DNA from 2 places in the Hoeflea ulvae genome. Region 1 is predicted to be linked to the other one. Evidence: riboswitches for the same ligand, from Rfam matches in the RefSeq annotation. Region 1 holds a riboswitch; the other holds the start of a gene.

The links. Region 1 has a riboswitch for cobalamin ahead of bluB (5,6-dimethylbenzimidazole synthase). Riboswitches for the same ligand answer to the same signal wherever they lie in the genome.
Region 2: linked by a shared signal. The riboswitch ahead of OEG82_RS18045 (CbtB domain-containing protein) and the one ahead of bluB (5,6-dimethylbenzimidazole synthase) in region 1 are both predicted to bind cobalamin.

Annotation. Positions count from the first base shown of each region.
Region 1 covers NZ_JAOVZQ010000001.1:3,457,080-3,472,282, reverse strand. Annotated here, with positions in the region: gene phnH (phosphonate C-P lyase system protein PhnH) at 1-290, shown strand, start outside; gene OEG82_RS16490 (carbon-phosphorus lyase complex subunit) at 292-1,419, shown strand; gene OEG82_RS16485 (alpha-D-ribose 1-methylphosphonate 5-phosphate C-P-lyase PhnJ) at 1,416-2,333, shown strand; gene phnK (phosphonate C-P lyase system protein PhnK) at 2,333-3,157, shown strand; gene phnL (phosphonate C-P lyase system protein PhnL) at 3,162-3,869, shown strand; gene OEG82_RS16470 (DapH/DapD/GlmU-related protein) at 3,866-4,480, shown strand; gene bluB (5,6-dimethylbenzimidazole synthase) at 4,477-5,157, opposite strand; cobalamin riboswitch at 5,209-5,389, opposite strand; gene phnC (phosphonate ABC transporter ATP-binding protein) at 5,570-6,451, shown strand; gene phnD (phosphonate ABC transporter substrate-binding protein) at 6,508-7,419, shown strand; gene phnE (phosphonate ABC transporter, permease protein PhnE) at 7,494-8,459, shown strand; gene phnE (phosphonate ABC transporter, permease protein PhnE) at 8,456-9,988, shown strand; gene OEG82_RS16440 (DUF1045 domain-containing protein) at 9,988-10,695, shown strand; gene OEG82_RS16435 (alpha-D-ribose 1-methylphosphonate 5-triphosphate diphosphatase) at 10,696-11,835, shown strand; gene phnN (phosphonate metabolism protein/1,5-bisphosphokinase (PRPP-forming) PhnN) at 11,835-12,437, shown strand; gene OEG82_RS16425 (hypothetical protein) at 12,427-12,705, opposite strand; gene OEG82_RS16420 (metallophosphoesterase) at 12,872-13,678, shown strand; gene OEG82_RS16415 (FAD-binding dehydrogenase) at 13,893-15,203, shown strand, end outside.
Region 2 covers NZ_JAOVZQ010000001.1:3,782,258-3,797,460, reverse strand. Annotated here, with positions in the region: gene OEG82_RS18080 (PadR family transcriptional regulator) at 1-539, shown strand, start outside; gene bmt (betaine--homocysteine S-methyltransferase) at 626-1,636, opposite strand; gene OEG82_RS18070 (quaternary amine ABC transporter ATP-binding protein) at 1,788-2,843, opposite strand; gene OEG82_RS18065 (ABC transporter permease) at 2,836-3,723, opposite strand; gene OEG82_RS18060 (ABC transporter substrate-binding protein) at 3,924-4,931, opposite strand; gene OEG82_RS18055 (hypothetical protein) at 5,615-5,746, opposite strand; gene OEG82_RS18050 (cobyric acid synthase) at 5,950-7,419, shown strand; cobalamin riboswitch at 7,467-7,841, shown strand; gene OEG82_RS18045 (CbtB domain-containing protein) at 7,891-8,070, shown strand; gene OEG82_RS18040 (CbtA family protein) at 8,083-8,820, shown strand; gene cobU (bifunctional adenosylcobinamide kinase/adenosylcobinamide-phosphate guanylyltransferase) at 8,817-9,341, shown strand; gene cobW (cobalamin biosynthesis protein CobW) at 9,346-10,404, shown strand; gene cobN (cobaltochelatase subunit CobN) at 10,404-14,300, shown strand; gene OEG82_RS18020 (GNAT family N-acetyltransferase) at 14,303-14,737, shown strand; gene cobO (cob(I)yrinic acid a,c-diamide adenosyltransferase) at 14,808-15,203, shown strand, end outside.

The DNA of each region.
Region 1 (15,203 bases):
GCCTTTCGGCGCTGAACGGGTTTTCGCTCGGCACCCACGAATTCCCGGACCGTTCGACGACGGTGATCCTGCAGGTTGCGAGCCTGTCCGATGGCGCGCCGCTGGTGCTGCAGGGTCCGGGCATCAAGCATCAGGCGTCGCTGGCGCCCGATCCGATGCCGCCGCATTTCGAGGCGCAATGGCAGGCCAACCGGGCTGCGTTTCCGCGCGGCATCGATCTGATCCTGGCAGGTCCTGACTGCGTGGCGGCATTGCCGCGCAGCACTCGTCTTGTCCGAGAGGGAGCGTAAGATGTATGTTGCAGTAAAAGGCGGCGAAGCCGCCATCGCCAATGCGCATCGCCTGCTTGCCGCCCGCCGCCGGGGCGACACGGATGTGCCGGGCCTGACGCTGGAACAGATAGCCGGGCAATTGTCGCTCGCCGTCGACCGGGTGATGGGCGAGGGCTCGCTTTACGATCCCGAACTGGCCGCGCTCGCCATCAAGCAGGCACGCGGCGACCTGATCGAGGGGGTGTTCCTGCTCCGCGCCTACCGGACCACCTTGCCGCGGTTTGGCCATTCCGAACCGATGGACACCGGCAAGATGGTGGTCGAGCGGCGGATTTCGGCGGTCTACAAGGATCTGCCGGGCGGGCAATTACTTGGTCCGACCTTCGATTACACCCACCGGCTGCTGGACCCGGAGCTCGGCGGGGATGCGCCCGTGCCGTCTCCCGCAACGGCTGCCGAGAGCGGTGAGAAAGTCACCCGCGTCTCCGACATTCTGGGCGATGAAGGGCTGATCGAGGACGATCCGGTAACGGACGCCTCCCGCCCGGTGGCCGATATCACCCGCACGCCGACGGAATACCCGATGGGACGTGATGCGCGGCTGCAGACGCTGGCGCGTGGCGACGAGGGATTTCTGCTCGCACTCGCCTATTCGACCCAGCGCGGCTATGCCCGCAGCCACCCTTTTGCCGGTGAAATCCGCATCGGCGAAGTCGATGTCGAGGTGGTGATCCCCGAACTCGGTTTTACCGTCGCGATCGGCCGGGTGAAACTGACCGAATGCCAGATGGTCAACCAGTTCCAGGGCTCGGACAAGGCGCCGCCGCAGTTTACTCGCGGCTACGGGCTGGTCTTCGGTCAGGCCGAGCGCAAGGCGATGGCGATGTCATTGTGCGACCGGGCGCTGCGCGCATCCGAACTCGGCGAGGACATTGTTGCGCCGGCGCAGGACGAGGAATTCGTGCTGTCGCATTGCGACAATGTGCAGGCGACCGGTTTTGTCGAGCACCTCAAACTGCCGCACTATGTCGACTTCCAGGCCGAACTCGATCTGGTGCGCCGCATGCGCACTGAGCATTTCGAGGCCGCAGCGAAGGCGGGAGACGACACCGCTGCCGAGGATGACACGAAGGAGGCCGCGGAATGAACGCGCTGACACAGGACACGAGCTCGCAGAATCTGGCGAGTTACAATTTCGCCTATCTCGACGAACAGACCAAGCGGATGATCCGCCGCGCAATCCTCAAGGGCATCGCCATTCCCGGCTACCAGGTACCGTTTGCGTCCCGCGAAATGCCGATGCCCTATGGTTGGGGCACCGGCGGGGTGCAGGTGACTGCGGCGATCATCGGGCGCGACGATGTACTGAAGGTGATCGACCAGGGAGCGGATGACACCACCAACGCGGTGTCGATCCGGGCCTTCTTCGCCAAGACCGCGGGCGTGGCAACGACAACCGCGACAGCCGACGCCTCGATCATCCAGACCCGGCACCGGATACCGGAAACGCCGCTGACCGAGGGCCAGGTTCTGGTCTACCAGGTGCCAATCCCGGAACCGCTGCGCTTCCTCGAGCCGCGCGAGACCGAAACCCGCAAGATGCATGCGCTCGAGGAATATGGCCTGATGCATGTCAAACTCTACGAGGACATCGCCCGCAACGGTCATATCGCCACGACCTATGCCTATCCGGTCAAGGTTGAGGGGCGCTATGTGATGGATCCGTCGCCGACGCCGAAATTCGACAATCCGAAAATGCACCAGTCCGAAGCGCTGCAACTGTTTGGCGCGGGCCGGGAAAAGCGGATCTACGCGATCCCGCCCTACACCGAGGTGGTCAGCCTTGATTTCGAGGATCACCCGTTCGAAATCCAGCATTTTGAGCAGCCCTGCGCGTTGTGCGGCGGCGAGCAGGTCTATCTCGACGAGGTGGTGCTCGATGACAAGGGAGGGCGGATGTTCGTCTGTTCCGACACCCATTATTGCGAAAGCCGCAGGGCCGATGGCCACCGTGGTGAGCTGTTGGGCGATGAAGCCGATGGCGAAATGGAGGCGATGTGATGAGCCTTTCTGAAACACTTGAAGCGTCGGTTGGGGGGATCACCTCTGCAGCCAAGCAGCCGCTGCTCAGCGTCGACAGCCTGACCCGGGTCTATGGCAACCGCATCGGCTGCACCGATGTCAGTTTCGATGTCTGGCCGGGTGAGGTGCTAGCAATTGTCGGGGAATCGGGCTCCGGCAAGACCACGCTGCTTAACTGCATTTCCTCGCGGCTGACGCCGACCTGTGGAACCGTGCGCTACCGGATGCGGGACGGGATAAGTGCCGGTATCTATAAGATGGCGGAAGCCGAGCGCCGCTATCTGATGCGCACCGACTGGGGTTTCGTACATCAGAACCCGATCGACGGGTTGCGGATGACAGTCTCGGCCGGCGCCAATGTCGGCGAGCGGCTGATGGCGGTGGGCAACCGGCATTACGGCAATATCCGCGGGGCTGCGATCGAGTGGCTCGAACGGGTGGAAATCCAGGCCGATCGCGTCGATGATCAGCCGCGCACCTTTTCCGGCGGCATGCGCCAGCGACTGCAGATCGCCCGCAACCTGGTCACCGAACCGCGGCTGGTGTTCATGGATGAGCCCACCGGCGGCCTGGATGTCTCGGTGCAGGCGCGGCTGCTGGATCTGTTGCGCGGGCTGGTCTCGGATCTCGGTCTTGCCGTGGTCGTCGTCACCCATGATCTGGCGGTGGCGCGGCTGTTGTCGGACCGGATGATCGTGATGAAGGAGGGCAGGGTGATCGAGGCCGGTCTTACCGACCGGGTGCTTGATGATCCGCGCGCGCCCTACACCCAGCTCCTCGTTTCCTCGATCCTGCAGGTTTAGCCCCATGAACACGCTGCTTGTTGCTTCAGACGTTCAAAAAACCTTCATCATGCATATGCGCGGCGGCGTCGAACTGCCGGTTGTCGCCAATGTGTCGTTTTCGCTGACAGCCGGCTCCTGCGCGGTGCTTGGCGGCCCGTCAGGGGTGGGCAAGAGCTCGATCCTGAAGATGCTCTACGGCAATTACGGCACCGACAGCGGCCAGATCCTGGTCAGCCATCACGGCCGTCACATCGATGTCGCCAGCGCCGATCCGCGCCTGGTGCTGGAGATCCGGCGCGACACCATCGGCTATGTCAGCCAGTTTTTGCGGGCGGTGCCGCGCGTGTCGGCACTCGATGTGGCGGCGGAACCGCTGTTGATCCGCGGCGTCGAGCGCGAGGTGGCGCGCCAGCGGGCGGCCGATCTGTTTGCCGAACTGAATCTGCCGGAAAAACTCTGGTCGCTGCCGCCGGCGACCTTTTCCGGCGGCGAACAGCAGCGCGTCAACATTGCCCGCGGCTTCATCACCGATCACCCGATCCTGCTGCTCGATGAACCGACGGCGTCGCTGGACGCCGCCAACCGCGAAGTGGTGATCGATCTGATCGCCCGCAAGAAGGCCGATGGCGCAGCACTGCTGGGCATTTTCCACGACCAGGACGTGCGCAATGCAGTGGCCGATCACATCATCGATGTAGCGGCATTTGCCGCCGGAAAGTCGGCGGCATGACCAAGCTGTCGGAAACACCGCTGGTGCATCCCACGGCGAAAATCGTGGAGTCCACGCTGGGTCGCTACACCGAAGTCGGCGCCCATAGCACGGTGTCGCATTCGACGATTGGCGATTATTCCTATTGCGTCGAGAACACCCAGATTGCCTATGCGACCATCGGCAAGTTCGCCAATATCGCCAGCCATGTCCGGATCTATGCCAGCATGCATCCGATGCAGCGCGCCTCGCAGCATCATTTTTCCTACCGCTCATCCTGGTATTTCGACGGCGAGAGCGACGACCCCGAATTTTTCGACTGGCGCGCCGGGCAGGGGATTTCGATCGGCCACGACACCTGGATCGGACATGGCGCAGTGGTGATGCCTGGCGTGAGCATCGGCAACGGCGCCATCATCGGCTCCAATGCGGTGGTCACAAAAGACGTCGCCGATTTCGCCATTGCCGTCGGCGTGCCGGCACGGACCATCCGGCAGCGTTTCTCGGACGATATCTCCGGCCGGCTTGACGCGCTGGCCTGGTGGGACTGGGAGCACGAACGGCTGCATGCGGCGCTCAAGGATTTCCGCGCGCTGCCGGTCGAGGCGTTTATCGAGAAGTATGAGGGCTAGGGTTCGCCCTGCCAGCGCTCCTCGAAAATCAGATCCTCAAGGGACAGTCTGCGGTTCCAGCCCTTGACCTCAAGTTCCGGCCGCTCATAGAGCTCGTCGACATAACCCAGGCAGAGATAGGCGACGATCTCGATCCGGTCCGGAATGCCGAGAATGGATTTGAGATCGGCGTCGCGAAAGATGCTTACCCATCCCATGCCGATGCCCTCGGCACGCGCGGCGAGCCACAGGTTCTGCACCGCGCAGACGGTGCTGTAGAGATCCATGTTGGAATTGTGGGTCTTGCCCAGAATGATCTTTCCGCCGCGGGTGCGGTCGCAGGTCACGCAGATGTTGAGCGGCGCCTTGCGGATGCCTTCAAGCTTGAGCGCGGCGTATTCGGACCGCTTGTGCTCGGGAAACATTGCGGCGGCTTCGTCATTGGCCTTGCCAAAGGCATGGGCGATGCGCTCGCGCACGGCCTGGTCCCGTATGGTGATGAAATTCCACGGCTGCATGAAACCGACAGACGGCGCATTGTGGGCAGCATTCAGCAACCGTCGGGTGACGTCTCCGGGTATGGGGTCGGGCAGAAACTGGTCGCGCACATCGCGGCGGGTGAAGATGGCCTTGTAGACGGCGTCGCGTTCAGCCGCCAGAAACGGCTCTGCTGCACGCAGCATGGATGTCTTCGGCATTGTTTGATCCCCCAACAATCCGTGAACACCCCGCAGCGCTGTCCGTGCGCTGAAAGGCTATGACATCTGGCCGGTCTTCTGACTTCGGATCATCTGGCCGGCGCGCCTTCCCGGGGCTTTCCCAGTGGCCTGTCGCGCGGACCATCCCCTTTACAGCGTTGGGCACGTTCCGGATTTTCACCGAATTCCCGATTCTCCCGCATCAGCGGGCACCAGACCTGCGCATAGGGCCACGGCGGAGACGGGAGCGCAAGCCCGTAAACGGCACAAATGCTGGCAGCTGACCCATTTGGAAGCGGGCTTGTGGGGAGTAACAAATCTGACATCAAACCGACATTGCCGCTTCACATGGCTGGGCTAGTCCAGTCCTCGAAAGTCACACGATCAACCGTGACCCCAGAGGAGCCAGTCCATGCTTGAATTGACCGACGTGACCCGACGCTTTGGCGCCAACATCGCTGTTGATTGCGTATCGTTGTCGATCCCGGAAGGGCAGATGGTCGGTATTATCGGTCGGTCCGGGGCGGGCAAATCGACATTGCTTCGGATGATCAACCGCTTGACCCCGACAAGCAGCGGCGAGATCCGATTTGAGGGCAAAACCGTGTCCGGGCTCGGCGGCGCGGACCTGCGCAACTGGCAGCGCGACTGCGCCATGATCTTTCAGCAGTTCAATCTGGTGCCGCGGCTGGATGTGCTGACCAATGTGCTGCTTGGCCGCCTTAACCACCGCTCGACGATCCTCAACATCCTCAATATCTTTACCATCGAGGAGCGCGCCAGCGCTCTTGCTGCCCTTGAGCGGCTCGGCATTGCCCAGACCGCATTGCAGATGGCGGGCACCCTGTCGGGCGGACAGCAGCAGCGTGTCGCCATAGCGCGAGCGCTGATGCAGTCGCCATCGATGGTTCTGGCCGACGAGCCGATCGCCTCGCTCGACCCGCTCAATGCGCAGATCGTTATGGATGCGCTCAGGGACATCAACGAGCGTGAAGGCATCACCGTGATCACCAATCTGCACACGCTCGACACCGCGCGCGCCTATTGCGAGCGGGTGATCGGCATGGCCGGCGGCAAGGTGGTGTTTGACGACTCGCCGACGGAGCTCACCACCAGCGCCGTGCGGATGATCTATGGCGCTTCCGGCGACGGCACCGAGATCTCCGAGAGCATCACCTCGACATCGATTTCCGCCGACCGCCCCGTGGTGCCGGTCAGGCCCAAATCCACCGGTCCGCTGCAGCCGGCGTTGAGCGCCAATACTGCAGTCGCCGGGGTCGCCTTGCCCGCGTGACAGGCCATACCCGACAAACAGCCGGCATCCCGCCGGATCTCACCAGGAGCAGATCAATGTTCAAGAAAGCCCTTCTCGCCGCGGCCTCGATTGCCGCTGTCACTGCCGCCCAGCCGGCCGCTGCCGAAGACCTCAAGGATTTCCGCATCGGTATCATCGGTGGCGAAAACGAAGCCGACCGGCTGCGCAATTTCCAGTGCATGTCAGACAAATTGCCGGAAGTTCTCGGCGTTGAAAAAGTCTCGCTGTTTCCGGCTGCCGATTATGACGGCGTGATTCAGGGCCTGCTTGGCGGCACGCTCGATTATGCGGAGCTCGGCGCTTCGGGCTATGCCAAGGTCTATCTCGAGGACCCCAAGGCGGTCGAGCCGATCCTGACCACCATCCAGACCGATGGCGCCACCGGCTATTACTCGGTCATGGTCGCGCGCAAGGATTCGGGCATCACCACGCTGGCTGACCTCAAGGGCAAGAAGCTCGGTTTTGCCGATCCGGATTCCACCTCCGGTTACCTGGTTCCCTCGGTGACCCTGCCTGCCGCCATCGGTGCGCCGATTGCCGAGTTTTTCGGTGAAACCGGCTTCGGCGGCGGTCACGAGAACCTGGTTCTCGAAGTGGTCAAGGGCAATTTCGATGCCGGCACCACCTGGGCTTCCGGCGTTGGCGAGTTCAAGGACGGCTACACCTCGGGCAATCTGAAGAAGATGGTCGACAAGGGTATCGTCGACATGGGTGACCTGGTCCAGGTCTGGCAGTCGCCGCTGATCCCGAACGGCCCGATCGTGGTTCGCACATCGATGGACACCGACATGAAGGCCAAGTTCAAGGATTTCATGATGGCCCTGCCGGAAAGCGATCCGGAATGCTTCTCGGCGATCCAGGGCGGCGACTACAAGGGCTTCACCGAAGTTGACGCCAGCTTCTATCAGGCGATCATCGACGCGCGCCGCGCCAAGATCGGCTCGTAAGCTTCACACCCACCGAACAACCGCGGTTCCTGCCAAAGGGGCCGCGGTTTGCCCTGTCGAGACAGGAATTCTCCATGACCACGCCGCGACATTCCCACATGGTTGCCGAGACCGAACGGCATTGGCAGGCGCTGGCCCGTCAGCGCCGGATCTATACCGGCCTGGGCCTTGCGCTTCTACTGCTGGCGCTGGCCGGGTCGCTGTGGTTTGCCAACGAGACCAATGCCGGCAAGTTCTGGGACCGGCTGCCGCATCTGTTCGACTTTTTCGGCGACCTGATCCCGCGCGACGGCTGGGAGATCTGGCGCGCGATGTTCGATCTCAAGAGCCCCTATGACGACGGCTCGCTGAAATATGACTATCCGGTCGGCCGGGTCTGGCTGACCGAGAGCCTTTACGTGCCCGAATATGTCTACAAGATGATCGAGACCATCAACATCGCCATCGTCTCCACCATCATCGGCTTCGTCTTCGGCTTCCTGTTGTGCTTTCTGGCCGCAGCCAATTTGACGGCGAGGGGCTGGCTGCGTGGCTTCGTGCGGCGGTTTCTGGAGATCCTGCGCGCCTTCCCCGAAATCGTCATTGCCGGTTTTTTTGCCGCGATCCTGTCGCTGGGGCCGGTGCCGGCGATCATCGCCGTGGCGATCCACACCATCGGTTCGCTCGGCAAGATGTTCTTCGAGGTGGTCGAGAACGCCGACATGAAGGCGGATGAGGGCTTGCGCGCCGTGGGCGGCAACTGGGTCGAGCGGGTGCGCTTCGGCATGGTGCCGCAGGTGCTGCCCAATTTCCTGAGCTACACCTTGATGCGGCTGGAAATCAATGTGCGCGCCTCGACCATCATCGGCGCAGTTGGCGGTGGCGGCATCGGCGAAGCCTTGCGCCTGTCGATCAGCCGCGGCCACGAGGCCAAGATCATCGCCATCGTGCTGCTGCTTCTGGCTACGGTCATTGCCGTGGACCAGTTTTCCGCCTGGCTGCGCAAACGCGTGGCGGGTGAACAATTCTTCGCCAGTGCCCGTAAAGGAGCCCTGTTATGACCGCGATGACCGCAGATCGGCTTGCCGACATCGTCGAGCGCTATCCGGACGTGTTCCACCGGTCGTGCCTGGCCCGTTACAGCAAGCTTCTGATCGCCGCCGGGGTCGGTCTCTATCTGGTCTTTGCCTGGAACCTGTTTACCATCGGGCAGGTGATGCAGCGCGGCAGCTGGGATATCGCCGGCAGCTATCTGGCGGACTGGGTGTCCTATGAAGTGCGGCCCGATATAGGCTATCACGACGGCTATCTCGATGTGGAATTCCCGCGGTTTTCGCCGCTCGGTTCCGATCCGAAGCCCGACTGGCTGGTAACAGACCTTGCGGAAGTGACGGTGCAGGCCGAGGCCAGAGCCGCGGCATCCGCTGCATCAACGCCGGCAGCCTCCGGGTTCCTGGTTCCCGGAGCCAAGGGCACGGCCACCGGTTTCATGGCGCCGGGGGCGGCAACAGGCGGTGCGACGGTAGAACAACAACCGGACGCCGTCGCAAGCGCTGAACGCAAAATACTGCCGGTGCGCGCCGTGGTCGACATGGGCTCGGGCAGCGTTGCGGTTGAGCCCTACCGGGTACTGCTGAATCGCGGCAGCGAAAGTCTTCTCATCAATATTGGATCCGATGGTGTTGTCCGCGCCGAGGGCGAATTGCCTGACTGGGCGGTTCAGCGCCGCCCCGGCGAAAAGATCATCGCCAGTTTCGGCCTTGATGGCCGGGTCGAAGTCGAAGATGACGAGGTCAAGATCCGGCAGCGCTTTTTGGGCTGGGAGAATTTTGTCTTCGACCCCTCGTCAGCCTTCTGGAACCGCGGCTTTGGCGATGTCATGGCGGCGATCCTCTGGGGCGAGCGGATCAAATCCGGGCAATCGAATCTGTCACTGGCCGTCGACAATTTTCTCTACAATGCCGAATGGCAGCATGCCGATGTGTTCATCAAGCTGGGGCAGACAATCGTCATGGCCTTTGTCGGCACCCTGTTTGCCACCGCGATCGCCTTTCCGCTGTCCTTCATGGCGGCGCGCAACATCACGCCGAGTTTCCTGACCAACCAGGTGACCAAGCGGCTGTTTGACTTCCTGCGCTCGGTCGACATGCTGATCTGGGCGCTGTTTTTCACCCGCGCCTTCGGGCCGGGGCCGCTGGCCGGTATTTCCGCCATTTTCTTCACCGACACCGGAACGCTGGGAAAACTCTATTCCGAGGCGCTGGAGAATATCGACGAGAAGCAACGTGAGGGTGTACGCTCCCTGGGTGCTAATCCGGTTCTGGTGCAGCGTTTTGGCGTGGTGCCACAGGTTTTGCCTGTGTTTGTCAGCCAGTCGCTGTATTTCTGGGAATCAAACACCCGCTCGGCGACGATCATCGGGGCGGTTGGCGCCGGCGGCATCGGCCTCAAATTGTGGGAGGCGATGCGCACCAATGCGGACTGGGAAAATGTTGCCTATATGGTGCTGCTGATCCTGGTGGTGGTGTATGTTTTTGACACGATATCCGCGCGCCTGCGCGGGTTGCTGATCGGCAGGGGACAGGCTTGATGCGCTATGCATTCTATTTTTCTCCCGGTCCCGGCGAAGTGCTCGCGGATCTGGGCGCCAGCTGGATCGGGCGCGATGTGGCCACCGGCAGGGCGGTCGATCACCCGGACCTCGGCGGCGTGGGAGCGGGCGAACTGGCGTCGATCACCGGTCCGGCTCGGCGCTACGGTTTCCACGCGACGCTGAAAGCACCGTTTCGACTGGCCAAAGGCATGAGCGAGGCGGATCTGATTGATGCGCTCGAGGTCTTTGCGGACACGGCCGCGGCCTTCGAGATCCCGTCGCTGGTTGTCGGCAATCTCGACGGGTTCCTGGCCCTTGTGCCGGGCGGTCCGGTTGCTGAGCTCAACCTTTTTGCCAATTCCGTCGTCGAGGCCTTCGAGCCGTTGCGCGCGCCCTTGTCGGAGCGCGACATCGAGCGGCGCAATCCCGATTCGCTGTCCTCGGTCGAGCTGAAGAACCTGCTGCGCTGGGGCTACCCTTACGTGTTTGACCGTTTCCGCTTTCACATGACCCTGACCACACGCCTGGCCGCGACCGACATTTTTCGCGTGAAAGCGGCGGCGGAAGCGCATTTTGCCCCGATCCTGTCCCGGCCGGTTCCGGTCAGCGCTCTGTCGCTGTTTGTCGAGCCCGAACCGGGCGCGCCCTTTGAGTTTCACAGCCGGACACCGCTGGTGTCGGGCCCATTGAGAAAGACTGCCTGAATGCGCACCGAAACAGTTTTCACCAATGCCCGCCTGGTGCTGGAAGACCGGGTGATCTCCGGGAGCATTGTCTTGCGCGACGGGGTCATTGCCGACATCTCCGAAGGCAATGCGGCCGGCGGCATCGACATGGAGGGCGACTATGTCATCCCCGGTCTGGTCGAGCTGCACACCGACCATCTCGAGGCGCATTACACGCCACGGCCCGGCGTGCGCTGGAACGCGATTTCTGCAATCCAGTCGCATGACGCGCAGATCGCGTCGTCGGGCATTACCACGGTGTTTGACTGCCTGCGGCTGGGATCGGATGCCGGTGACGGTTTCGAGGTGGGCGAAATGCGGGCGATTGCCGATGCCCTGGCCGAAGCGCGGGCGGAAAACCGCTTGCGCGCCGATCACCTCATTCACCTGCGCTGCGAGGTGTCTGCGGCAGATGTGCTGGATCATTTTGCCGATTTCCTGACCGATTCCCGGGTCCGGCTCGCCTCGCTGATGGATCACGCGCCCGGCCAGCGCCAGTTTCAGACCCTTGAGCAATATGCGGTCTACCACAAGGTCAAGCGCGGATTGACCGACGAGGCGTTCAATATCTTCGTCGCCCGGCGGCAGGCGGCCTCCGCGCAATATTCCGACAGGCACCGCAAGGTCCTGTCCAACGCTTGCGCAGAACGGGGCATCACCGTAGCCAGTCATGATGACGCCACCCTGGATCATGTCACCGAGGCGGTCGGCTTTGGCGTCAAGCTGGCTGAGTTTCCGACCAGTCTGGAGGCGGCAAAGGCATCGCACAAGGCCGGCATGAGCGTGCTGATGGGCGCACCCAATGTGGTGCGCGGCGGCTCGCATTCCGGCAATATCGCCGCGACCGATCTTGCCCGGGCCGGCGTGCTGGACGTGCTGTCGTCGGACTATATCCCCTTCAGCCTGATTCAGGCCCCCTTCGTTCTGGCTGACGAGATCGAGGATCTCGATCTGGCCACGGCGATCCGGCTGGTCACCTCGACACCGGCCAGAACCGTTGGACTGGATGACCGCGGCAGCCTGACGCCCGGAAAGCGCGCCGATCTGGTGCGGGTGCGCCGCGACAGCGGCATTCCGGTCGTCCGCTCGGTCTGGCGCCGGGGCGAGCGGGTGGCGTGATGGCAATCGAGACATGGGCGGATACTGCGCAGCCGCCCGGCGGCGCGTTCATCGTGCTGCTCGGGCCGAGCGGCTCGGGCAAGGACACGTTGATTTCGCATGCGCGGCGCGAGCTGTCGGGCTCCTCCGATGTCCTGTTCGTGAGGCGGGTGATCACGCGGCCGGCGGATGCCGGGAATGAAGATCACATCGCCATGACCGATGCCGAATTCGATGCCGCCATGGATGACGGGCAGTTTTCGCTGACCTGGGCGGCGAACGGGCTGCGCTACGGGTTGCCGCGCAGCGTCGAGGCACATCTGGCCGCGGGCAGGGTGGCGGTCGCAAATGGCTCCCGCGGCGCCTGGGATGTGATCTGCAGGGTGTTTCCCACCGCGATGGCTGTGGAGATCAAGGTGGAGCCGGAGGCTTTGGCCAGACGGCTGCAGGCCAGGGGCAGGGAAAGCGCCAGCGAGATTGAAGCGCGGCTGCAGCGCGCGTCGGACCTCACCGACAGGCTTGAGGCCGACATCATCATCGACAATTCCGGACAGGTTGAAGCCGCGGGTGCTGAACTGACCGATTACATCCGGCAGGCCCGCACCGGCAGTATCAGCGGCTAGCGGCCGGATCCTGTTCGGCATCATCCTCTTCAATGTCCGGCCCGCCATCAAGCCGATGCTTGATCGCCAGTGCGTAGATCACATTGAGAACATTGCGATCCTCGACATGCGGGTCGCTCAGCGCCAGGAGAGAGGCGCGGACCAGCCGTTTGCTGGTGGCCTTGGGGCAATTGGCGAAGACATAGTCGTGCAGTTGCACATCCGACAGGCCGAGATAGGCTCCTTCGATCAGCGTGTCATAAACCTTGCGGGTCTTTTTGCCGGGCATTCGCGCGTTCTCGCTGTTTCCTGATATTCAAGTCGCACCCTGATTGTTAGTGATGTCCGGTGTCACAAACAACCGCGGCCGGGATGATGGAGTTCCGGAAACGAATGCTGTCATCGCGCGGCAACACAACGGGGCTAATCACACAGGGACCGGCATGGAGGCCATGATGAAACTTGTGCATATTTCCGACATTCACATCAATGCCGCGCCGATCCTCGGACTTGATTCCATTGCCAATTTCAAGAAATGCCTGGCCCATGTCGAAGCCAATGACCACGACGCCGACCTGGTGGTGATCACCGGTGACCTGACCCATTACGGCCAGGAAGACAGCTACCGGGAGCTTGTCGGCATCCTTGACGCCAGTTCGCTCAAGGGCCGTCTGGAACCAAGGCTGATGATCGGCAACCACGACAACCGCGAGACATTCGCCTCGGTATTCGCGCAGACCAGGCGCGATGAAAACGGCTTCATTCAATGGACCGAGGACACGCCCGCAGGCCTGTTTGTCTATATGGACACAGTCGATGCCGGCCGGCATGGCGGGCTTTATTGCGACAAGCGGATGGCCTGGCTCAAGCGCGTGCTGGATGAGGCGCGGGCCAAGGGCCAGACAGCCTATCTGTTCATGCATCACAACCCGGTGCGGGTGCATGTCGCCAATGCGGATGTGATCGGCATTCTCAACGAGAAGGAACTGCAAGCCCTGCTCAGGGACTATTCCGACACGATCGGCCACATGTTTTTCGGTCATTGCCACTACACGCTGAGCGGCGCTGTCTGCGGCATTTCCTATTCGGCGCCGCGCTCGACCAACCACAGCTGCTGGCCGGATTTCGCGGGCGAGGCCAACCGGATGGGCTATGGCGATCTGGCGCCCAACTACAATGTCTGTTTCCTGGAGGACGAAAATGTGGTGGTGCACACGATCGACTTTCTGGATGCCGACAAGGTTCAGTGGCGCATTGATTGAAACGCCAGCTTCATGCCGGGCGATGCGGCCCGAAATGGAGCTTCCGGCGCCGCTGCCGGAGCCGCAATTGACCATCGACACGGCCTGAAAATTATGGTCCCGTTGGTGAACTGGCGGTTCGCCCGAGACGAGGAGGGGCGCGCCTGCCGGAGATGATGGCCGCTGTCGCCGGTCGCGGACCGCGGCGGTGCCGGCAAGCGGGAGCAGGACAAAAATGGACAGTTGCGATGTGATCGTGGTGGGGGGAGGCCTGGCCGGACTGGTGGCGGCGAACGAGCTTGCCGATCGCGGCAAGCAGGTCATCCTCCTCGATCAGGAGGCGGAGAATTCGCTTGGCGGGCAGGCGTTCTGGTCACTGGGGGGGCTGTTTCTGGTCGATACGCCCGAACAGCGGCGGATGGGCATCAGGGACAGCCGCGAACTGGCCTTGAACGACTGGATGGGCTCGGCGCAGTTTGACCGCAAGGAAGATTTCTGGCCGCGCAAATGGGCCGAGGCCTATGTCGATTTTGCCGCCGGCGAAATGCGGCCCTGGCTTCACAGCATGGGCATGCGCTGGTTTCCGATTGTCGGATGGGCGGAGCGCGGCGGCGGCTTTGCCGATGGCCACGGCAATTCGGTGCCGCGTTTCCATGTCACCTGGGGCGTTGGTCCCGGCACGCTGGCGCCATTTGAAAGCCGTGTCCGGGCACATGTCAAAGCCGGACGGATCGAACTCAGGTTCCGGCACCGCTGCTCCCACATCATCACAGAAAACAGCATCGTCAAAGGGGTGTCCGGGGAGGTTCTGGTCGAGGACATCAAGGACCGCGGCCAATCGACCAGCCGCGAGATCACCGGCGCCTTCGAGCTGAGGGCACCAAGCGTGCTGGTGACCTCGGGCGGCATCGGCGGCAATTTCGACCTGGTGCGCAAGGCGTGGCCGCGAGACCGGCTGGGCGAACCGCCGCGCGAGATGATCGCCGGGGTGCCGGCCCATGTCGATGGCCGGATGATCGCCATCACCGAAGCCGCCGGTGGACGGGTGATCAATGCCGACCGGATGTGGCACTACACCGAGGGCGTGAAGAACTGGGATCCGATCTGGCCCGATCACGGTATTCGGATTTTGCCGGGTCCATCATCGATGTGGTTTGATGCCGAGGGCAACAGGCTCAAGCCGCCATGCCTGCCGGGCTTTGACACGCTGTCGACACTGCGCGAGATTCTGTCCACAAGCCATGATTATTCCTGGTTTGTGATGACCCAGAAGATCCTGAAGAAGGAAGTGGCGCTGTCGGGCTCGGAGCAGAACCCGGATTTTGCCGCCAGGAGCTGGGGCCAGGTGATCCGGCAGCGCCTGTTGAACAAGCAGGCGACGCCGGCGGTCGAGGCCTTCAAGAGCCACGGCGAAGGCTTCATTGTTGCCAATAGCTTGGAGGAGCTGGTTGACGGCATGAATCAGAAGGGCGGCGGTCTGATCGATCTTGAAAAACTGCGCGCCCAGATCGTGGCGCGCGACAGCCAGATCGACAATCCGTTTACC
Region 2 (15,203 bases), 330 kb from region 1:
CAGGCGGACGTGGCGGCGGCGGACGCGGCCCGTTCGGGCGCCATCGCGGCGGACCCTTTGGCGGCGGCGGCAAGCGCATGTTTGACGCTGGCGCATTGAGGCTGGTGGTTCTCGGTCTGATCGCCGAGCAGCCGCGTCACGGCTACGACATCATCAAGGCGCTGGAAGCCCGTTTCCAGGGCGCCTACAGCCCGAGCCCCGGCGCGATCTATCCGATGCTGCAGATGCTGGAAGAAGCTGATCTCGTGTCCTCGCAAATGCAGGGCGCCAAGAAGCTTTTTGCAATCACCGAAGAGGGGAAGGCCTATCTCGGGGAAAACCGGGTGGATCTCGACCGGATCAATGCGCAAATCGACGAGGCATCCGAAGAAATCCAGGGTGTGTCGCTGGGGGCCGAGTTCCGCGCCCTGCGCAAGTCGCTGTTCCGGCAGGTCAGAAGCGGCGGGTTTTCAGCGGATCAGGCGCAAAAGGCGCTGGAAATCCTGAAAAAGGCCCGCGGCGACATAGAAGCCCTGCAGGATCAGGGCGGCCGCGACTGACGGTCGGCTTCAAGCGCCCTGACGCAACATGAAAAAGGCCGGGGCTCGCGCTCCGGCCTTCTCATCATGTCGATCTGCTCGTGGTGTCACCCCCGACGGCCGCGGCGTTCGCGGGTCGGTGGGGCCGAGGTGGCGGCGACGGTGTTGCGCATCGGGCCGATGCGCTCGACGATGGATTCGACCGTCGGGCGCTGGGCCTTGATATGGGTGTCGACGGCTTCGCGCATCGCGGCCAGGTGATTGCAGGAGGTGCCGCAGCAGCCGCCGATGATGCGGGCGCCGGCATCAATGGCCAGACGGGCATAATCGGCCATCAGCGGCGGTGTGCCGGAATAATGGATTTCGGCGCCGCGGAATTCGGGGATGCCGCAATTGCCCTTGACCACGACGATCGCATCCGGATCGGCACCGGTCATGTCGAGCAGGGAAGACAGGATGTCGGAAGCGCCGACGCCGCAATTGGCGCCGACCGCAAAAGGGCCGTCGCCGATATCCTTGGCCAGCGAATGGATGTCGCGCGGATGCACGCCCATCATCGTCTTGCCGGCGGTGTCGAACGAGCCGGTATAGACATAGGGCAGATCGTGGCGCACCGCGGCTTCGGCGGCGGCGCGGATTTCATCGGTCGCCGACATGGTTTCGATCCAGACGACATCGATGCCACCGGCCTTGAGGCCCTCGATCTGTTCGGCAAAGGATTCGACGGCTGACTCATAGGTCATGGCGCCAAGCGGCACCAGCAGGTCGCCGGTGGGGCCGACGGAGCCGCCGACAATCACCTTCCGCGGCGCCTTGTCAGCGACGGCGCGGGCGATCTCTGCAGCCTTCTTGTTGAGCGCATGGACGCGGCCATGGGCGTCGTGCAGCTTGAGCCGGTTGCGGGTGCCACCGAAACTGTTGGTCAGGATGATGTCGGAGCCGGCATCGACGAAATCCTGATGCAGCTTGGTAATCTTTTCCGGCGCGCTCTCGAGCCACATTTCCGGCGCTTCGCCTGATTCCAGCCCCATGGCGAAGAGGTTGGTCCCGGTTGCGCCGTCGGCGAGCAGAACGCCTTTTTCGGCGAGCAGATCGGCAAGCGGATTGGAAGCGGGCATGGAATTCTCCTGTTAAACTCTCTACCACATAAAGATATCTTTATGTCATTGCAAGAAAGATCGCGGACGGACATCAAAAAACCCGCAGACGCTGGTGTCTGCGGGTTTTTCCATTTGAGTGCGCGGGCGATGCGGCCCGCGGCGGCAAGGATCAGGCGGCGGCCGACTCGTGGTCGACCGGGGTGACCATGGCCGAGATCACCTCGTTGATCGCCAGCTTGCCGATGACGGTGCCGGCGGCGTCGATCACATGAGCCTCGGACATGTTGTCGTCGGTCATCTTCTTGGCGGCGACTTCCAGCACGGTACCGGATTTGATAGGCATGCCCTTGGGCTCGCCGGTCACCGGCTCCATGACCATGTCGATGGAGATGACCCGTCCGCGATTGACCTCGCGCACGAAGCTGGAGATGTATTCGTCGGCCGGGCGCAGCACGATTTCCTGCTTAGTGCCTTGCTGCACCACCTCGCCGTCGCGCAGAATGGCGATGCGGTCGCCAAGGCGCAGCGCCTCGTCGAGATCGTGGGTGATGAAGACCACGGTCTTGCGGATTTCCTTCTGCAGATCAAGCAGAACCGTCTGCATGTCCATGCGGATCAGCGGATCAAGTGCGGAAAATGCCTCGTCCATCAAGAGGATAGGGGCGTCATTGGTCAGCGCCCGGGCAAGCCCGACGCGCTGCTGCATGCCGCCCGAGAGCTGGTTGGGGTAGTTGTCCTCGAAGCCGTCCAGGCCAACGCGGGAAATCCAGCGGCGCGCCTGCTTTTCCTGCTCATCGCGGGGAATGCCCTGGATTTCGAGGCCATAGACCGCGTTTTCCAGCACCGTGCGATGCGGCAGAAGCGCGAATTTCTGGAACACCATCGCAGTCTGGTGACGCCGGAACTCGCGCAGTTCCATCTCGTTCATCTTGACCACGTCCTCGTCGCCGACGATGACTTCGCCTGCGGTCGGGTCGATCAGCCGGTTGATGTGACGGATCAGGGTTGATTTGCCCGAGCCCGACAGGCCCATGACGACCTGGATGCGCCCGCCCGGCATCTCGATATTGATGTCCTTCAGACCCAGCACGTGGTTGTGCTTGTCATTGAGTTCGGACTTCGACATGCCGTTCTTGACGGCTTCGATATGCGCTTCCGGATCGGATCCGAAAATCTTGTACAGATTCCGGATGCTAATCCCGCTGCCAACAGTATCCTCAGCCATGAACGACCTCCAAGTGCTTCTGCAACCGTTTGCCATAGGCCTGGCTGGTGCGGTCAAAGATGATGGCGATGCCGACAATGGCGAGGCCGTTGAAAATACCCAGCGTGAAATACTGGTTCGAAATGGCCTTGAGAACCGGCAGGCCAAGGCCCTGCACGCCGATCATCGAGGCGACGACGACCATGGCGAGCGCCATCATGATGGTCTGGTTGACGCCGGCCATGATGGTCGGCAGCGCCAGCGGCATCTGCACATTCTTGAGCCGCTGCCAATTCGATGACCCGAAGGCGTCAGCCGCCTCGAGCACATCCTTGTCGACCAGCCTGATGCCGAGATTGGTCAGGCGGATGATCGGCGGAATGGCATAGACCATCACCGCAATCAGGCCCGGCACGCGGCCGATGCCGAGCAGCATGACCACGGGAATGAGATAGACGAAGCTCGGCATGGTCTGCATCACGTCGAGAACCGGATTAAGCACCGCCTGGATCCGGTCGGAACGGCCCATCAGGATCCCGATCGGGATGCCGACGATGATCGCAAGGATCGTTGCAACGACCGTCATCGCGACGGTTTTCATGGTGTCTTCCCACATGTCGAAATAGCCGATCAGCAGCAGGGTGATGACAACGCCGACGGTGATCTTGGCGCTGCGGCTTGCAAACCATGCGATCAGTGCAAATCCGAGGATAACCAGCGGCCAGGGCGAGCTGGTGAGCAATTGCTCGACGCGGTACATGAACCACTGCACCGGATAAAGCGCAGCTTCAAAAGTGTCGCCATTGGCGCGGGTGAAATTGCGGAAACCCAGGTCGATCGTCTTTTTCAAGGCGGTCAGTCTGTCGGTGTCCATTGCGGGAAATTCTGTGAGCCAGTCCATTGTCACGCTCCAAAAACGGGAAATAGTGTGTGCGGATCCCGTGGGATCAGCGATCCATCGCTGCCTTCAGTCCGACGAATGCGCATTGCGGCGCGTGCCCCCGGTTCCGGCTCCCGGCCAACGCAGCTGACTGTCCCCCGGCTGCGGTTGTCCGGATAAAAATATGGCGGACCGAGGCCCGCCATATTGCAAGCGATGGGTTACATCACTGCTTTCTTGATTTTCTCAGCGGCTTCCGGGGAAACCCACTTCGTCCAGATGTCCTCATTGGTCTTGAGGAAGTGACGAGCGCCGGCTTCACCGGTTGCCTGGTTTTCGGCCATCCATGCGAGCAGCGTGTTCACAGTGGAGTTGGGCCAGCTGCGGCTTGCCAGATAGTCATAGGCAGGGCCGGCACGCTTTTTGAAGTCGTCGGTGACAACCGTGTAGACTTCGGACTTGGACCAGGCATTCTTCACGGGATCCGGGCAATCGGTGATCGATGTGCAGCGGTCCCATTCTTCCTTGTTATGCTCGACGCCATGGTCAAGCTTGACCATTTCGTATTTGCCGAGGATCGCGGTCGGTGCCCAGTAATAGCCAAGCCAAGGCTTTTCGCTTTCGTAGGCCTTGGCGATCGAGCCGTCGAGGCCTGCAGCGGAGCCGGTTTCAACAGTGACCCAGCCCTTTTCTTCAGCGCCATAGGCCTTGAAGAGATTGGTGGTGATGATGCGGCAACCCCAGCCTTCAGGGCAGTTGTAGACGCCGCCCTTGCCTTCGTTTTCCATGCCGGGGGCAGGGAACAGTTCCGGGTGAGCCAGCGCATCGTCAATGGTCTTGATTTCCGGGTGGGCGTCCGCCAGATATTTCGGGATCCACCAGCCTTCGACGCCGCCATCGCTGAGCGATTCGGAGGCGTAATGCAGCTTGTCTTCGGCAACAGCGGCATCCAGCAGGGTGCGGAGCGAGTTGATCCAGGCTTCCGGAGCAACATCCGGTTCCTGCTTTTCAACCATCGAAGTCAGTGTCGGCGTGGTGTCGCCGGCAACCAGTTCAGCTTCGCAGCCATAGCCTTCCGACAGAATGACCTGGTCGATGTTGGCGAGAACTTCAGCCGAAGCCCAGTTCATGTTTGCGATTGTGACCCGGCCGCAATCGGCGGCGGATGCTGCGCCGGCAAAACCCATGAGGCCTGCGGCGAGGACGGTGGAAGCGAGAAGCTTCTTCATGTTAAGACCTCCCAGTCTTATTACTGCAGTGTTTGTTCCATTTTTCAGCAAATCCGGTCACTGCGCCTATACCGGAGCCTATGGAATTGAAGGCAGTTCGCCTCTTGGTTATTGAAAACCAAAACATACGCCATTTGCGACGCAAAGACGACATCAATTAGCGTAAGTGCGTCTCACGGCGCTCTGAATAGAGCTGACCGTGGATTGAGAGGCGCGCTTGATCGCTGATTGAAATGCCATGTATCAGGGTAAGGACTTGGCGCGGGAAATCAACAGCGCCTCTGATAAATCGCGAAATTGGCTGCGGATGAGCGTTCGGCGGGACATCGGATTGTGCGTTATCCAAATTAAATGCCAGATTCATGATTGCTTAGGGTTTCACTAACTCTCCGGTAAGGATGTCCGGGGTAAACCTAACTCACGGCGGGGGACAACCGCCGACCATTCCGGATCAGGTATTGCGTACCGGGATGTCGTGAGCCTCGCGCGTATTTGCGAGGACGCCAGGCGTATTCTTTGGCAGGCCGTTCGGATCGCAAGGTCCGGGCGGCCTTCGCATTTGTGCCTTGAACGCCTCGTCGCTTCCTGATGATCGGCTGCGCCGACAGCAAAAGACCGGACGTTGTGCACGCCCGGCCTTGCTGATTCTTGCCGTGGTGTCGGTGAGCCCGCGTGAGCGGGTGTCAGCCGGCTGAAAAGGTGCGGATGAAGCTGTTGAGGATGCCCGTCCGCGGCTTTTCATTGGCCTTGGCTGCCGGAAGGACGTTGTTCCATGCAATCTGAACGCGATTGGCGGAGTTGAATACGTAAAGCATAGCGATGTCCTTCCATTTTGTGTTGACGACGTTGACTTGGCATCTGCTCTATGCGGTTGGCCCTTGCCGGGATGCACCAAAGCCGCCACCGGATGTCGCATTTCAGATGGGGCAAAAAGAAAGTTTTGGGCGGCCCGGAGCCAAGGCGTTCCGGAGGGCCAAAACCCCTTTGGTAATCGCTATTGCGATGCTATCGACAGGCCATGACGCAGGCATTGATGTTTCAGGGAACAGGGTCGGATGTCGGCAAGACCGTGCTGGTTGCGGGCTTCTGCCGGCTGGCGGCCAATCACGGGCTGACAGTGCGGCCGTTCAAGCCGCAAAACATGTCCAACAATGCCGCCGTCGCCGATGACGGCGGGGAAATCGGCCGGGCGCAATGGCTGCAGGCGCTGGCCTGCCGGGTGCCGGCCAGCGTGCACATGAACCCGGTGCTGCTCAAGCCGCAGTCGGAAACCGGGTCGCAGGTGGTGGTGCAGGGCAAGGTGTTCGGCCATGCGCGGGGCCGCGACTACCAGAAGCTCAAGCCGCAGCTGATGGCGGCGGTGATGGACAGTTTTGCCCGTGTCACAGATGGCGCCGACCTGGTGCTGGTCGAAGGCGCCGGTTCGCCGGCGGAGATCAATCTGAGACCCGGCGACATCGCCAATATGGGCTTTGCGACAGCGGCGGGTGTGCCGGTGGTGCTGGTGGGCGACATCGACCGGGGCGGAGTGATCGCCTCGGTGGTCGGCACTCACACGATCCTGCCGGATGAAGACCGGGCGATAATCGCCGGCTATCTGATCAACAAGTTTCGCGGCGATGTCAGCCTGTTCGATGACGGAATCTCGGCAATCGAGCGCTTCACCGGCTGGCCGTGCCTGGGGGTGATTCCGTGGCTCAAATCCGCGGCGCGTCTGCCGGCGGAGGATTCGGTGGCGCTGGAACGGTTGACGCGGGGTGAGGCGAGGGCGCTCAAGATCGCGGTGCCGGTGTTGTCGCGGATCGCCAATTTCGATGATTTCGATCCGCTCAGGGCCGAGCCGGAGGTGGAGCTGGTGTTCGTGCGCCCCGGCGAGCGGCTGCCGGTTGATGCCGGCCTGGTGATCGTGCCGGGATCGAAATCGACCATTGCGGACCTCGGTGATTTCCGCCGCCAGGGCTGGGACGACGACCTGCAGGCGCACCGCCGCCGGGGTGGGCGCATCATCGGCATTTGCGGCGGCTACCAGATGCTGGGGCGGAGCGTGCGCGACCCGCAGGCGCTGGAAGGCGGCGAAACGCTTGCCGAAGGTCTGGGCCTGCTCGACATCGACACCGAAATGGCGCCGGAGAAAACCGTCCGCAACATCCAAGCGCGCTCGGCGGAAAGCGACATCGCGCTCTCGGGCTACGAGATCCATCTCGGTGTCAGTCAGGGGCCGGACTGCGCCCGGCCGATGACGCTGCTCGATGGCCGTCCCGACGGCGCTGTCTCGCCCGACGGCAAGGTGTCGGGCACCTATCTGCACGGGCTGTTCGATTCGGACGCCTACCGCGCAAGCCTGCTGGCGGAGTTCGAGATCCACGGCGGCAAGACCAATTACCGTGCCGATGTCGATGCGGCGCTGGACGAGATCGCTGCGGAGCTTGACCGCCTGGTCGGGTTCGCGCGGATGATGGAGATGGCTGCCCGGATTCGTCGCGGATAGGCTGTGCGGTGGCGCTGCGGTGATTGACAGTCCGGCACGCCGGTCCTATCACTTGAGGTTCGAATGGTTCCAGAAACCCAAGTTGGTTTTCCGGATCAAAAGGGAATGCGACGAGATGGACCCAATCAGGGCATCTTTATCGCAGCCGACCCCGCGACTGTAGAGCGGTTAGGCGAATGTCACCGGGCCCGGCAGGCCAGAGTGGTGGAAATACAATGGTGTTTTTCCGTCATCTTGAAGCTCCGGACCGGACAAGCCACTGACGTGGCGGCATGATCAATCGGCGCGGACGCCTCTTTGTCTACGAATCGTCCCGTTTTCATGACCGCATTCACGTTGGGAAGGCCGGCATTTGCTGATGATCGACGGCAACGTCGACGTGACCCGCGAGCCAGGAGACCTGCCATTCGCACCGGTTGAGAGCCGGACCTTCGGAGGAATGTTCTTCCGGAGTCACTCACGGAGGTTGTCATGTCTACCCATACCCAATCGCTTTCCCTGACCGATCGTATCGGCGCACGCACCGTTGCCGGCCTGATGGCCCTGGTCATCGGTTCCATTCTGGTGTTCGGAGTTGGCCTTGCCAATTCCCAGACGCTGCACGATGCAGCGCACGACACCCGTCATTCCTACGGCTTTCCCTGCCACTAAGGGATTGATGTCATGATTGTCAGATTGCTCCTGGCGGCCCTGGCCGCCGGGCTCATTGCCGGTATGGCGATGACGCCCGCTCAATACCTCAAGACCATTCCGCTCATCATGCAGGCTGAAGCCTATGAGCATGGCGAGGTTCCCCACAGTCACGGGGAAACTGAAAATGCCGTCGCAGCGCCTGCTGCGGAGGCCACTGGCCATGGCCATGACCATGGCGCCGAAGACTCGATGCTCGGTTTCGGCCGGTTCTGGGATACGGTTCTGGCCAATCTGGTGGCCGGCGCCGGCTTTGCCTTGATGCTTGCCGCCGTGGCACTGCTTACCGGGATTGGTTTCCCGGAGGGCCGTGATGGTGTGACGCGCGGTTTGCTGCTCGGCGCGGCAGCGTGGTTCTGCGTCCAGCTCGCCCCGTCGATGAGCCTGCCGCCCGCGGTGCCCGGCTTTCCCTATGCCGATCTTGGCGACCGGCAAGGCTGGTGGGTGATCGACGTCGTCGCTTCGGCGATCGGTGTCTGGTGCATCGCGATGCGGCCGGAATGGCTGGTCAAGGCTTTGGGCGTCGTCCTCATTGTCGCGCCGCATATCTGGGGCTCGCCGGTCCCGGAAGACCTCTCAAGCGAAGTGCCTGCCTATATCGCCTCGGCCTATGCGGCGGCGTCATTGGCGACAACGCTGTTCTTCTGGCTGCTGCTCGGTGGCCTGCTGGGCTCGTTCCTGTCGCGGGTTCCAGAGGAACAAACGGCGTGAGCGATCGCCTGCCACCGGTGACACTGGTGCTGGGCGGTGCCAGATCGGGCAAATCGGCTTTTGCCGAAGGGTTGGTCGAACGCGCTTCGGCCAGGCGGCTTTATCTGGCGACGGGCCAGGCCTGGGACGACGAGATGCGCGAGCGGATCGCCTCGCATCAGCAAAGGCGGGGCGAGGGGTGGGAAACCATCGAAGCCCCGGTTGAGCTGGCGCAGGCCCTGCAGACCCAGGCCCGTGCCGATCGCCCTGTGCTGGTCGACTGCCTGACGCTGTGGGTCACCAATCTGATGCTCGGCGAACACGATATCGGCACAGCCTTTGACGGGCTTGCCGCAACCATTCCGACGCTCAAGGGCCCCGTGGTTCTTGTCTCCAATGAAGTGGGCTTGGGCATTGTGCCCGACAACGCCATGGCGCGGGCATTCCGTGATCATGCCGGCCGTCTCCACCAGTTAATTGCGGGTCTGGCCGACGAAGTTCATTTCGTCGCCGCCGGCCTGCCACTCAAAATGAAGGGCTGACGCCATGATTGGTTCGAAAATTCCCGCCACCGTGATCACCGGCTTTCTAGGTGCGGGCAAGACCACGCTGATCCGCCACATGCTGACCAATGCCAAGGGCAAGCGGATTGCGCTGATCATCAACGAGTTCGGCGATCTCGGTGTCGATGGCGACGTGCTCAAGGGCTGCGGCGAGGAAGTCTGCAGCGCCGACGATATTGTCGAGCTGACCAATGGCTGCATCTGCTGCACGGTTGCGGATGATTTCATCCCGACCATGGAAAAGCTGCTGGCGCGCAAGGACCGGCCGGATCACATCGTTATCGAGACCTCCGGCCTGGCGCTGCCGCAGCCGCTGGTCGCCGCCTTCAACTGGCCCGGCATCAAGACGCAAGTTACCGTTGATGGTGTGGTCACCGTGGTCGACAGCGCCGCCGTTGCCGCCGGCCGCTTCGCCCATGATCACGACAAGCTGGACGCGCAGCGTCTGGCTGACGAGGGGCTCGATCACGAAAGCCCGCTCGAGGAGCTGTTCGAGGACCAGCTCACGGCCGCCGATCTGATCATCCTCAACAAGGCCGATCTGATCAGCGCCGCCGAACTCGAAGGCGTGCGCGCCGGAATAGCCGGCCACCTGACGCGCAAGCCGATCTTTGTCGAGGCGCGGCAGGGCGAAGTGGCGCCAGAAGTGCTGCTGGGGCTGGGGATCGGCACTGAAGACGACATCGCCAACCGCAAGTCGCATCACGACATCCACCACGCTGATGGCCATGAGCATGACCATGATCACGACGAGTTCGAAAGCTTTGTTGTCTCGCTCGGCCCTGTCAGCGACGCGGCTGCGTTCAACGAAGGGCTCAAGAACCTGATCACCACCCACGACATCCTGCGGCTCAAGGGCTTTGCCGATATGCCCGGCAAGCCGATGCGGATGGTGGTTCAGGCGGTGGGCAGCCGCATCGACACCCATTTCGACCGGCCATGGGCGGGCGGCGAAACGCGCGAAACCCGGCTGGTGGTGATCGGCCTGCACGACCTTGACGAGACAGCCATCCGCGCAGGTCTCGCCGGGCTGACCGGATAATGCATCTGCTGGTCGCACAGAAGGGAAGCCTGAGCGATGGCGACGAGGCCGTCGACCTCGGGCAGAGCCCGGGCGACATCCTGTTCCTGAGTGCTGCCGATACCGAACTTGCCAGCATCGCAGCGGCGCGGCAGACGACAGGCAATCTGACCTGGCGGCTGGCGAGCCTCAGCGATCTCAAGCATCCGATGTCGGTCGACACCTTTGTCGCGAAGATGGCGCCGAAGGCCAGGCTGGTGGTCGTCCGTGCGCTGGGCGGTGCCAGCTATTTCGCCTATGCGCTCGAAAGCCTGCATGCGGCCTCGGTCGCAAATAACTTCAAGATTGCGGCATTGCCGGGCGATGACCGGCCCGATCCTGGGCTGGAGCCGCTGTCGACGCTGGATCCGGCGGCGCGCGACCAGCTCTGGGCCTATCTGATCGAGGGTGGTGCCGAAAATGCCCGCGGGCTGATCGAATTTGCCGAAGCGCTGCTGGACGGCGGCGAGCAACCTGCACCGGCGGCTCCGCTGCTCAAGGCCGGGCTGTGGCATCCAACCGTGAGCAATCCCGCGCTAGACGATCTGAGCAAGGACTGGATCCCGGGCGCGCCGGTGGCAGCGATCTGTTTTTACCGGGCGCTGGTTCAGAGCGGACAGACTGCGCCGGTGGCTGCCTTGTGCGACGGGCTGAAGGCCGAGGGCGTCAACGCGCTGCCGGTGTTTGTCTCCAGCCTCAAGGACCCGGTCTCGGTCGGCACCGTGGAAGCGATTTTCGCCGATGCGGCGCCTGACGTTGTGATCAATGCCACCGGATTCGCGGTGTCCTCGCCGGGCGGGCAGACCAAGGGCACGGTGCTGGAATCGACTGGCGCACCGGTGTTGCAGGTAGTGTTTGCCGGTGGCGGCCGCGAGGCCTGGGCCGCGTCGCAACAGGGCCTGACCTCGCGCGATCTGGCCATGCATGTGGCGCTGCCTGAAGTCGATGGCCGGGTGCTGAGCCGTGCTGTGTCGTTCAAGTCGGCGGCGCGCTTTGACGAGACGGTGCAGGCCAATATCGTCACCCATGCGCCGGAGCCGGACCGGGTGCAGTTTGTCGCTGAGCTGGCATCGCGCTGGGCGCGGTTGCGGCGCGCACAAGCCGCGGATCGCCGGGTGGCGATCGTGCTGGCCAATTATCCCAACGGCGATGGCCGTATAGCCAATGGGGTCGGGCTGGACACGCCGGCCGGCACCGTCGAAGTGCTGCGGGCGATGGCCAAGGCCGGGTACCAGACCGGCGAGCTTCCGGCTGACGGCGACGCGCTGGTCACGGCGCTGAAGGCCGGGCCGACCAATGCCATTCGCGACGATCGCAGAGGCGGGGTGCCGTTGTCGCTTGATGCCTACAGGACGTTTTTCGAAGCACTCGATCCAACTATCCAAGCCGCAGTCACCGAGCGCTGGGGCGCGCCCGAGACCGATCCGTTCTACCGCGACGGCGCATTCCATCTGGCGCTGCTGACATTCGGCAATGTCGCCGTCGGCATCCAGCCGGCGCGCGGCTACAATATCGATCCCAAGGCCAGCTATCATGCGCCGGATCTGGTGCCGCCGCATGGCTATTTCGCCTTCTATGCCTGGCTGCGCCAGAGTTTCGATGTCCATGCGGTCATCCACATGGGCAAGCACGGCAATCTCGAATGGCTGCCGGGCAAGGCATTGGCCTTGTCGCGGGCCTGCTATCCCGAAGCTGTGCTTGGGGCCATGCCGCATATCTATCCCTTCATCGTCAATGATCCGGGCGAGGGGACGCAGGCCAAACGGCGCACCTCGGCCGTCATCATCGACCATCTGACGCCACCGCTGACCCGGGCTGAAAGCTACGGACCGCTCAGGGATCTCGAAGCGCTGGTCGATGAATTTTACGAGGCGTCGGGCCATGATCCGCGACGGCTGAAATTGCTCAAAGCCCAGATCCTTGATCTGGTGCGCGATATCGGGCTCGACGCCGATGCCGGGATTGTGCCTGGTGATGATGATGATCTGGCGCTGGAAAAGCTCGACGCCTGGCTGTGTGATCTCAAGGAAATGCAGATCCGCGACGGGCTGCACATCTTCGGGCTCTCGCCCGAGGGCGGGCTGCTCATCGATCTCACCGTGGCGCTGGCGCGGATCAAGCGCGGCGAGGCGCCGGGCGAAGACAGTCTGCAGCGGGCGATTGCGCGGGATGCTGGACTGTCGGGTCAAAACCCCTCCCCAACCCCTCCCCACAAGGGGGAGGGGCTCGGCTCAGCGGGTGACGCGCATTCTGAAACAACTATCGACAACGGAAAATCCGGATTTTCTTCTGTGAAGGCGCGGCCGTCTAGCCCCTCCCCCTTGTGGGGAGGGGTTGGGGAGGGGCCTTTGTTCGACCCCCTCGATTGCGCCATGGGCGAACCATGGTCCGGTCCCAAGCCTTCAATTTTGCAATCAGTTTCCGACGATCTCTGGCGCACGAATGGCGATACGGTCGAGCGGATCGAATTGCTGGCGATTGAGCTGGTGTCGGAACGCCTGGCCTTGCCGGATGACTGGCCCGCGACGCGGGCGGTGATGGAGAACATCGAAACCCTGATCAAGCCATCGGTCGAGGCTTGCGGCGATGCTGAAATCAACGGGCTTCTGACGGCGCTCGATGGGCGGTTCGTCGCGCCGGGGCCTTCGGGTGCGCCGACGCGGGGGCGGCCGGACGTTTTGCCGACGGGGCGGAATTTCTATTCGGTGGACAGCCGTGCGGTGCCGACGCCGGCGGCCTGGGAGCTGGGGCAGAAATCGGCGGAATTGCTGGTCACCCGGCATGTTCAGGATCACGGCGAATGGCCGACCTCGATGGCGCTGACCGCCTGGGGCACATCCAACATGCGCACCGGCGGTGATGACATTGCCCAGGCGCTGGCGCTGATCGGCGCCAAGCCGGTCTGGGATCCGGCCTCGCGGCGGGTCACCGGCTACGAGATCATTCCACTGGCGATGATGAACCGGCCGCGGGTTGACGTCACCTTGCGGATTTCCGGCTTTTTCCGTGATGCCTTTCCCGACCAGATCGCGTTGTTTGACCGGGCAACCCGTGCTGTTGCGGCGCTGGACGAGGACGAGGCTGACAATCCGCTGGCGGCACGGGCGCGAAGCGAAGCCGCCGGGTTGATTGCCAGCGGGGCTTCGCCCGAGGCCGCTGCACGGCAGTCCTCGTTCCGGGTGTTCGGCTCCAAGCCGGGGGCCTATGGCGCCGGGCTGCAGGCGCTGATGGATGAGGGCGGCTGGACTGATCGTGGCGAGCTGGCCGAGGCCTTCGTCGTCTGGGGTGGCTATGCCTATGGCGCGGGCGAAGAGGGGCAGGCAGCGCATGAGCTGTTCGAGCAGCGGCTCTCAACCGTGGAGGCGGTGGTGCAGAACCAGGACAACCGCGAGCATGATCTCTTGGATTCCGATGATTACTACCAGTTCGAAGGCGGCATGACGGCGGCAGTGGAAGCGGCGCGCGGCACCCGTCCTGCGATCTATCACAATGACCATTCCCGGCCCGAGCGCCCGGTGATCCGTTCGCTGGAGGAAGAGATCGCCCGGGTGGTGCGCGGTCGGGCGGTCAATCCGAAATGGATCGCGGGCGTCAAGCGTCATGGCTACAAGGGCGCCTTCGAGATGGCGGCGACGGTCGATTATCTGTTTGCCTTTGCGGCGACCACCGGGGCGGTGCGCGACGCGCATTTCGACGCGGTCTACCAGGCCTATCTGATGGACGAGGACACGCTCGCTTTTCTGCGTGAGAAAAACCCGGATGCGCTGAGAGAAATGGCCGAAAAATTCGAGGAAGCAATCGAGCGCGGGCTGTGGACGCCGAAGAGCAATTCGGCCAAGTTTGCGCTTGCCGATCTTGCCCACGGACACAAGGACTGAGCATGACTGTCGACATAAGCGTGATCACCGACACAAGTGGCGAGTTCGCAGACACGATCGAAGCCATTATCGACGGGACCGCGGCCAAGCTGGGACTGCCGTTCGAGCCCGAGCAGCTGCAGCTCAAGGCCTGTGGCGTCGATGGGGAACTGGCTGGCGGCCTGACGGCGCATACGGTTCAGGGCTGGCTGTTCATCAAGCTGCTCGGCATTGCCGAGGGCCAGCGCGGCAGCGGCACTGGTCGCGCGCTGCTGGCCGGGGCCGAGGACTTTGCCCGGCAGAAAAATCTGGCCGGGGTCTATCTCGACACCTTCGAATTCCAGGCCCCGCGATTTTACAAGGGATTGGGCTATAGTGAATGCGGCCGGCTGCCGGCAGTCGAGGGGGCTAAGCAGCGGATCTGGTTTGCCAAGACCTTCGATCCGCCGCAGGCCTGAATGGCCCGGCAGGGCCAGCGACCCGGCAGATTTGCCGGTCAGTAGTGATGATGAACAGGATGGACAAGCGATGAGCGAACGCGAAAAGATCACTGACGGAATGAGCGAAGAGCAGCTCAATGAGCGCCATGCCGAAAAGATGAAGAAGAAGAAGGCGGCGCGCGACAAGATCATCGCCACCAAGACCATCGAAAAGGGCCTGGTGATCGTCCACACAGGCAAGGGCAAGGGCAAATCCACCGCCGCCTTCGGCATGATTTTCCGCGCCATCGGCAACGGCATGAAGGTCGGCATCGTCCAGTTCGTCAAGGGCAAATGGTCGACCGGCGAGCGCAAGGTGCTGGAAGCCTTTCCCGACCAGGTGACCATGGCGACCATGGGCGAAGGCTTTACCTGGGAAACCCAGGACCGAGGCCGCGACATTGCCGCCGCGCGCGAGGCCTGGAACAAGGCGCGCGAGATGATC